2 regions of the Agrobacterium sp. GW821-FHT14E08 genome follow, and region 2 is predicted to be linked to the other one. Evidence: riboswitches for the same ligand, from Rfam matches in the RefSeq annotation. Region 2 holds a riboswitch; the other holds the start of a gene.
What was found. A riboswitch is a leader RNA that binds a small molecule or an ion and turns the genes downstream of it on or off. The one in region 2 is predicted to bind cobalamin.
Positions count from the first base shown of each region.

Region 1: another riboswitch for cobalamin. It lies ahead of AC1ROR_RS18570 (DUF1636 family protein); the one in region 2 lies ahead of AC1ROR_RS15195 (ABC transporter substrate-binding protein).

Region 1 covers NZ_JBXAPJ010000005.1:85,297-89,958, reverse strand. Annotated here, with positions in the region: gene cobN (cobaltochelatase subunit CobN) at 1-30, opposite strand, end outside; gene cobW (cobalamin biosynthesis protein CobW) at 34-1,071, opposite strand; gene AC1ROR_RS18570 (DUF1636 family protein) at 1,068-1,493, opposite strand; cobalamin riboswitch at 1,612-1,823, opposite strand; gene cobO (cob(I)yrinic acid a,c-diamide adenosyltransferase) at 1,958-2,575, shown strand; gene AC1ROR_RS18560 (cobyric acid synthase) at 2,577-4,034, shown strand; gene cbiB (adenosylcobinamide-phosphate synthase CbiB) at 4,021-4,662, opposite strand, start outside.
Region 2 covers NZ_JBXAPJ010000003.1:532,014-536,675, reverse strand. Annotated here, with positions in the region: gene AC1ROR_RS15210 (pseudoazurin) at 108-602, opposite strand; gene AC1ROR_RS15205 (ABC transporter ATP-binding protein) at 599-1,399, opposite strand; gene AC1ROR_RS15200 (FecCD family ABC transporter permease) at 1,396-2,424, opposite strand; gene AC1ROR_RS15195 (ABC transporter substrate-binding protein) at 2,421-3,449, opposite strand; cobalamin riboswitch at 3,610-3,844, opposite strand; gene AC1ROR_RS15190 (GNAT family N-acetyltransferase) at 3,965-4,662, opposite strand, start outside.

The sequences.
Region 1 (4,662 bases), on a different contig from region 2:
AGACGAGGATGTGGTGGCGAGAATATGCATGGGTCAGGCGGCCAGCATCTGTTCGATCTTTTCGCGGTTGATGCCCTTTTCGCCGATGACGACGAGGCGGCTGCGGCGCTCCTCGCCCGCGGCCCAAGGCCGGTCGTAATAGTGGTTCACGCGGCTGCCGACAGCCTGCACCTGCAGGCGCATCGGCTTTGCGGAAACCTCGATGAAGCCCTTGATGCGCAGGACATTTTCCGCAGCCGCCGTCTCGGCGATACGGGCTGCCAGCGCTTCCGGATCGGTCACGGCCGGCAGATCGATGACGAAGCTGTCGAAATCGTCATGCTCGTGGTCAAGTTCACCATCGTGATGGGTACGGCGATTTTCGATATCCTCTTCCACAGCAAGACCAAGACCGATCAGCACGGCGGGGTCGATGGCGCCATTCGAAGCGACCACGATCTTTGCGGCCTTCGGCAGATGCTCGAGGATATGCGCCTTGGCCTTGTCGAGGCCGGCAACGTCCAGGAGATCGGCCTTGGTCAGCACGATAAGATCGGCGCAGGCGACCTGATCTTCGAATACCTCTTCAACCGGGTCGTCGTGATCCAGCGCCCCGTCATTGGCCCGCTGGGCGGCAAGGGCTTCCATGTCGTGCGCCACCTGCCCTTCGGCAAGGGCGGCACCATCCACGACGGCCACAACGGCGTCCACCGTCACGCGGCTCTTGATCGCCGGCCATTGGAAAGCCTGCACCAGCGGCTTGGGCAGGGCAAGTCCCGAGGTCTCGATGAGAATGTGCTCCACCTTCGGCTGGCGGCTCAGAATCTGTTCGATGGCGGGCTGGAAATCATCCGCCACGGTGCAGCAGATGCAGCCATTGGCCAGTTCGACGATGTTTTCTTCGGGGCAGCTTTCAATGCCGCAGCCTTTGAGGATTTCACCATCAATGCCGATATCGCCAAATTCGTTGACGATGATCGCCAGCCGCTTGCCGTCGAGTTTTTCGAGAAGGCCGCGCAGTAGCGTTGTTTTGCCGGCCCCCAGAAAGCCGGTGACGATGGTGCAGGGAACGCGGTCCAGAAGGGTGCTCATGATCTCTCCTCGGTAAAATCGAATGGGGGAATGCGCGCCACCATGCCGCGCTTCAATGGTTCGGGGCGGCCGCGCCAGGGCATCAGGCCATCGGGAGCGGCAGCCAACAGCCGTGCGCCGGTCAGCAGGTCTTCCGCGTCACCGGGTGTCAGCCCGCCGAATACATAGGACCAGCCATTGGCGCTGCGCAGCACAGCGCTAAGGCCGCGCTTGCAATTGGCAAGGCAATTGACGGAACGAACGATAGTGCCGGATTCTTTCGCCTTCGCGATGACGGCGTCGGCGAGACGCGAACCGGGGCGTGGTTCGGCATTGGGGTCGGCTTCATCGCGACAGCTTCTGCAAACGAAGACGATCACGCCGGACGCCGTTTCGTCTTGCCTATTCTCGCTCGAGCATGAAGATGTCGCTGAAATATCCAAACCGTATCGTTTCCCGCGCCTAGCAAAAATCTCGGGGTGCGGATGTCGAAAACGGCCTACGCGTCGGCGCAAACCGGATGTTCGATCTAACCGACTGACCGGAGCACCCCGCCCGGCAGACGTTTTTCCTGAAACGGCAGGTCTCCTGGCTCGCGGCTCTACACCCAGACACCGCCTTCCCGAACCATATTGAGGGTCCAGTGGCTTTACGGTGCGGGCTTACCGCTTACAGTTGCGGGGGCAGCCACGGAATGACCTTGTCAGGGTGGAACCGTGTTCCCTCTTAGCTTTTCCCGTTGCCGGGAAAAGACCGTCAGTGCCTTACCCTTAGGCTGAACGGGCGTGGGGGTCAATGCCGCGGCCCTGTCCCTCACGCATTGCCGGGTGCGGCAAATTGAGTATAGTCGCCGCTCCGAATGGCAGGGGCATCCGGTCCCGCGCCGCTGGATGAAAAGGAAAACGCGATGACACGCGACATCAGCGACGGCGAAGCCGAACGTCACCGGCAGAAAATGGTCAACCGCAAGACGGTTCAGGATGCTGAAGTGGCCGGGAAGACCATCGAAAAAGGCCTGCTGATGATCAATACAGGCCCGGGCAAAGGCAAATCCACAGCCGCTTTCGGTCTCGCCTTGCGCATGCTCGGCACCGGGCGCAGGGTCGGTGTGGTGCAATTCATCAAGGGTGCATGGTCAACGGGTGAACAGCAGGCCCTGACGCTCTTCGGCGATAAGGTTGTCTGGCGCACCATGGGTGAGGGCTTCACCTGGGACACGCAGGATCTGAAGCGCGATGTCGCGGCAGCCACGAAGGCCTGGGAGGAAGCCAAGGTCCTGATGGCGGACGAGACCATCGGCCTGCTGATCCTCGATGAGCTGAACATCGCGCTCCGTTACGATTACCTGCCGCTGGAAAACGTCGTTGAAACCCTTTCCAGCCGCAGGCCCGATCTGCATGTCATCGTTACCGGCCGCAACGCCAAGCAACCGCTGATCGACGCCGCCGACATGGTGACTGAAATGACCCTCGTCAAACATCATTTCAAGGCGGGCGTGAAAGCACAGGCGGGGATAGAATTCTAACATGGCTGCACGCGTGCTGATGTTTCAGGGAACCGGCTCCGACGTCGGCAAATCGCTGATGGTCGCCGGCCTCGCCCGCGCCTTCGTCAAGCGAGGCCTGTCCGTCATGCCGTTCAAGCCGCAGAACATGTCGAATAATGCCGCCGTCACCGCCGATGGCGGCGAGATCGGCCGCGCACAGGCGCTGCAGGCGCGTGCAGCGGGTGTTCCGCTCTCCGTTCACATGAACCCGGTGCTGCTGAAGCCGCAGAGTGAAACCGGCGCGCAGGTGGTGGTGCAGGGCAAAATCGTCGGCAACGCCAAAGCGGCCGAATATCAGCACATGAAGGCCGGGCTGATGCCGCGTGTGCTGGAAAGCTTCGAGCTCCTGAAAAATCAGGCGGATCTGGTGCTGGTGGAAGGGGCGGGCAGCGCATCCGAAATCAACCTGCGCGCCAACGACATCGCCAATATGGGTTTCGCTCGCGCCGCTGATGCGCCGGTGATCCTGATCGGAGATATCGACCGGGGCGGGGTCATCGCAAGCCTCATCGGCACAAAAACCGTGGTCGAACCAGACGATGCCACAATGATAAAAGGCTTTATCGTCAACCGCTTTCGCGGCGATCCGGCCCTGTTTTCGGACGGCATGCGGATGATTGCGGAAACGACCGGCTGGGCGTCAATCGGGCTTCTGCCCCATTTTTCCGATGCCGCGAAACTGCCGGCAGAGGATGCTCTTGGACTTTCCGGCCCGGCTGGGCGAAAGCCCGATGCAAAGATCCGCATCGCCGTGCCGATCCTGCCGCATATTTCCAATTTCGATGATCTCGATCCGCTGGACATGGAGCCGGAGGTGGAGTTGATCCGCATACGGCCGGGCGACACCATTCCCGCTGATTGCCATCTGGTCCTGCTCTGCGGCTCGAAATCCACCATTGCCGATCTCGCCGTGCTGAAAGCTGCGGGTCTCGATATCGATATCAAGGCCCATGCCAGACGCGGCGGCTATGTTCTTGGGCTGTGCGGTGGATACCAGATGCTTGGAAAAACTATTTCCGACCCTCACGGCATCGAAGGACCGCCAGCGACGGTGGAAGGGCTTGGCCTGCTGGACGTGACGACGGTTCTGACCGGCGACAAGAGGCTTGTTTCCGTGCAGGGCAGAAGCTTCGACGGAATTAACTTATCCGGCTATGAAATGCATGTGGGTGAAACAAAAAGCGCAGCGGGCAGCCAGCCATTTTCGACCATAGATGGCCGTGCCGACGGTATCATATCGCCCGATGGCGGCATCTTCGGCACCTACATACACGGCCTGTTCGCGGATGACCGCCAGCGCGGCGCATGGCTTGAACGGCTTGGCGGACACAGCACGAAACTGAACTACGAAGCGCAGGTGGACGACGTTCTCGACCGTCTGGCAGCGCATATGGAACAGCACCTCGATCTCGACAGACTGCTTTCTATAGCACGATAAGGACTGCCAGCAGCCCGAACAAGCCGATCAGCAGGAGGTCGGCGATCCGCGCCAGCCGCAACGCTTTGCGAATATCGCCAGCGACGAGCGACGCCCTCCCGCCTTCGCCCATGAACCGCGCCTCGATCATCTGCCCGCCATAGGAACGCGGACCCGCAAGGGCGAAGCCGAGGGCACCCGCAAGCGCCGCCTCCGGCCAGCCGGCATTGGGCGAGCGATGATGATGCGCATCTCGCCGTATCGCAGCGATGGCCCCGCTCGGCGATGCGCCCTTCACAAAAAATGCCGCAAAGACAAAAAGACCGCCACTCAACCGGGAAGCCGGCAGGTTGACCAGATCGTCCAGCCGGGCAGAGGCCCAGCCGAATGCTTCATGGCGCGGCGAGCGATGGCCGATCATGCTGTCGGCTGTATTGATCGCCTTGTAACCCGCACCACCCGGCAGCCCCAGCAGACCGAGCCAGAGGGAAGGAGCGACGATACCGTCGGAGAAGTTCTCGGCCAGACTTTCGATCGCCGCCCGGCAAATAGCCGCCTCGTCCAGCGCCTGCGGATCGCGGCCGACGATCATCGAAACGGCTTTGCGGCCTCCCTCCACACCCTCACGTTCCAGCTCGATGGCAACGGC
Region 2 (4,662 bases):
TTGAAGATGCTCGGGACAGGCCCGAGCATGACGGAGGAGAGGTTTTCGGACTTTGCCTGCACCCTCCCGGACGATCCAAACCGCCACTCAAGACTGCCGCCCGCGCCTCATTTTTCCGCCCGTTCGAAGAATTCCTCGAAGCGGGGCTTCGCGCGACCGGGCACATCCACCGTCTTGTAGCTCTGCGGCAAGGCTGCCTCACCCACCTTGATCAGCATGACCATGCCCATGCCGTAATGCGGTGAGCATTTGATGCCATAAAAGCCCGGCTGCTCGAAGCCGGTCTCGAATTCTTCATTGATCCGGCTTTTGAACCCCTCGACACCTTCAGGAACCATGCCCTCTATGGTCGCGGCATTGTGGCTCTTATGGGTCGGCACGAAGCGAACGCGATCGCCGGGAGCGATCTCGAGAAAATCGGGTTCGAACACCATCGGGCCTTTTTCGCCCCGGTTCAGCATCTTCACCTCGAAAGTTTCCGCCATGGCGTGAAGGGGAAAACCAGTGATCGCCGCCAGGGCAATTCCAGCAACAACGCGAAGCGTTTTCATGTTTGGAATTACGCCAAAACCAATGTTTTCGAGCGTCATCAATTTCATCATCGTGCCAGTACTTTCCTTGGGTGATCGGCTGCCCCGTGGGCCGGCAGAAAACGAATGTGGGAAAAGCCACCCTCATCCGTGGTGACAACCGACTGCACCCCGAAAACGGAAGCGATCGTCGCTGAAGTCAGAACCTCATGCGGCGGACCGACCGCGATCAATTCGCCCCGGTGCAAGATGGCGACGCGGTCGCAGAACATGGCGGCGTGATTGAGATCGTGCAGCGCCGCGACGACGGTAAGGCCCTGCCGGCGCACCAGATCGAGCAGGCCGATCTGGTGGCCGATGTCGAGATGGTTGGTCGGCTCGTCCAGAAGCAGGATATGTGGCTCCTGCGCCAGCGCGCGGGCGATGTGCAGCCTCTGCCGTTCGCCGCCGGAAAGGTGATGCCAGCTTCGATCCGCCTTGTCCGCCATGTCGACATTTTCAAGCGCCGCATCGACGATGGCATCATCCTTTGACGACCATGCGGAAAGCGGGCCGAGATAGGGTGTGCGTCCAAGTTCGACAGCCTGTCGCGCGCTGATACGTTCGGTGGTTTCGGCCTGCTGCTCCACAAAGGCGAGCCTGCGGGCAAGCTCGCGCCGCCCGAATGAGGCAAGCGGCTCCTCGCCAAGCGTGACGTGACCTCTGCGCGGTTTACGGATGCCGGCCAGCATGGAAAGAAGCGTGCTTTTACCCGAGCCGTTCGGCCCGATAATGCCGAGGAACTCGCCGGAACCAACATCCAGTGAAACGCCGCGGACGATTTCGATGTTGCCGGCATGGAAATGCAGATCGTGGGCGGACAATCTCATGACCGACCCCTTTTCTGCCCAAGGATGAAGGCAAAGGCGGGCGCACCGACGAGCGCGGTGATGACCCCGATGGGCAGCACCTGCCCGGGAATGACGATACGGGAGAGAATATCGGCGACGATCATGAAAATCGCGCCGGTCAGCGCCGTCACCGGCAGCAACAGCCCATGGCGAACGCCGACGAAGATGCGCGCCGCATGGGGAATGACGAGGCCAACGAAGCCGATGGAACCGACCAGCGACACCATGACCGCCGTCATGATCGCCGAAACCGAGATCAGCACCGCATAGACCCAGCGCACGGGGATGCCGAGCGAGGCTGCGGCCTGGCCGCCGAAGGCGAAGGCATCCAGCGCGCGGGCGTACCAGAGGCATACCGCAAGACCGGCGAGGCAGACCGGCAGGGCCAGCCACACATCCGGCCAGCGCACGCCCGAAAGATTGCCCAGAAGCCAGAACATGATGCCGCGCGCCTGTTCGGCATTGGCGGATTTTGTGACAATGAACGAGGTCATGGCATTAAAGAGCTGCGAACCGGCGACCCCCGCCAGGATGATGGCGCTGTTGCCGTGCCCGGCCCTGACCGCCAGAAGGCTGACCAGCGAAAAAGCAACAAAAGCCCCGATCAGGGCGCCCGCCGGCATCGTCAGGAACCCGGCGCCGAAGCCCAGAAGCGCCACGGCGACTGCCCCCGTGGAGGCGCCTGCGGAAATGCCGAGAATATAGGGATCGGCAAGCGGATTGCGCAAAAGCGATTGCAGCACCGCACCGGCGAGCGCCAGCGAAGCACCGCAACAGGCGGCGACGACGGCGCGGCTGAGACGGTAGCTCCACACGATGCCCTCATCCAGCGGCTCCAGCGGATAACCCGCGTGGAAGACACGGTTTGCGATGGTTTTCGCCACCACATCGAAGGGAATGGCGGTCTCGCCGATGGCCGCACCAGCCATCAGCGCCACGAGCAGCAGGGCGAGCGCGGCAAAAGCCAGACCCGCCCTGCCGAGATGGACGGAAAAACCGTTCACTTGGCGAGGCCGGCGGCGGAAATCGCCTCGGCCAGCGTTTCGATGCCCTCAATCGTGCGGATCGTCGGGTTCATCGCCTGTGCGTCCATGTCAAAGACGTGTTTGTCCTTGACGGCGGGCATGATGCTGGCAACCGGATCGGTCGCGAGGAACTTGTGTTTGACGGCAACATCGTCGGCGGGGAAACGGCGACGGTCCATCTTGCCGGCGACGATCACGGTCGGATTGGCCTTGGCGATGGTTTCCCAGCCGACGGTTGGCCATTCCTCATCGCTTTCAATGACATTCTTAAGCCCGAGCGCAGACATGATGTAACCTGGCGCACCCTTGCGGCCGGCTACATAGGGATCGATATCGAGTTCGGCGCTGGAGAACCAGAAGACGGCGGAAAGCTTGCCATTCACCGAGGCAATCTTGGCGCGGGCCGCCTCTTCGCGCTTCTTCAGGTCAGCAACGACGTCTTCGCCGCGCTCCTGCACGTTGAATATCTTGGCGAGGTCGCGGACCTCCTGATAGATCAGGTCCATGGTGAAAACGGTGTTGCGCACGCCATCGCCACCGCCGGAATTGTCCTTGCCCAGGCAATCGGCGGGTGATGTATAAACGGGAATACCGAGCTCGGCGAATTGCGCCGGCGTTCCGACAACACCCTCAGGGCCGATCTGCCACTGGAACTGCGTCGTCACAAGGTCCGGCTTCTTGCCGACCACGGCCTCAAAACTCGGATCGTTGTCGGCCAGCCGCTCCACCTTGGCATTGGCCTCCTCGTAACCCTTCAGAACCGGACCGATCCACAGCGCCGTGCCCACTACCCTGTCGGCGACGCCGAGCAGATAAAGAACCTCGGTCGTGCTCTGCCCCACGGATACGGTGCGGGCAGGCGCCTGTTTGAAGGTGATCTCCTGACCGCAGCTGTTGATCGTCAGGGGATAGACCGTTTCGGCAGCCCTGGCGGAAACGGGCAAAGCCGCAAGGGCAGCGGCCAGAAAGCCGGCATAGGGCGGCAGGCGTCTAGAATGCAACATATGTTCTCCAGTCGAAATTAAATCGCTTGTTCCAGAGCAGCAGGCGTTAGAACGCGCAGCAACAGCGGAACGTCTTGTACGGAGAACAACGACGGGACGCAAACCAAATGTTATGAAATAACATTACAATCTCCTCCTCCGGGCTTCCCCGCCCGTAACGATGGTTCATATTTTGACGGCAGGTCTCCTGGCTCACGAATTTGCGCCGTTCATCTGCCTTCCCGCATTCCGCAGAACACAGTGGCATGACGCGTCGAAGCGTCACGAGGATGAACGGCAATCCGCTTACAGTTGCGGGGGCAGCCACGGCATTGGGTCATAATAATCACCCGCACCATGTTCCCTATTAATCCCTTCGCCTTTCGGCCTCAGGAACCGTCGCTTTCTCACATAAGGGGCAAGAGGCGGGGCGTCAATTGCCAAAGCATGTCTGCCGAAAGTGTGAGGGCGGACCTGAGGCAAAGACATGGATCAAACAAAATCCTGAAGCGCATCGCGTGCGTCGGCGCCGCCGTTCAACACAATGAAGGGCCTGCCAGCGCGAAAACTCTGGCGGCACCGGTGCTCACCGGTTGCGGCACGTTTTTCGACATGGTGGTGAGCGTCTCGATCACGACAAGCCCGGATTGCGTTAGAAAATCGGTGAAGGGGCCACCGCTACAACTATTATCGAGGCGCACCAGCTGATCCTCCAGATCGGCAAAATGCCGTCTCACAAGAGCTATGGCATCCGTCTCTTCACTCGCGACCACCGGGCCAACGATGTGACCCCGCCCCGCCGCACGGCGCAGCGCAAAAGCGATGAGACGATCCGCCTCGAACAGACCATAGCCCGTATTCTCACGCAGAAGTCGCTGCAAGACGCCATGGCGGGAAACACCGAAGGCCGCCCGGTCTATCGCCGCCACCTCCGGCAGATGTTCTTCCGATAGCGACTCTATCCTTCGTTTTTTGCCAGATGGCGGCGTCTCGGCAAGGCACCGTGCCTTTCCGCGAAAAAGATGCACTTTTTCCGTATCGCCGGCAAAACCAAGTCTGGAAAACAGCCGCCGCGACACATCCGTGGCGTTCAGCCGAAGGGAGATGGCGGGAAACTTTCCGATCAGTTGCCGCACCAGCCACGGCGCAACGCCCTGCCCCTGCAAGCGTGGAGACACAATGACCATGCCGAGCGTCGCAAAGCCCTGATCATAGGGAAACAGCATGGCGGTTG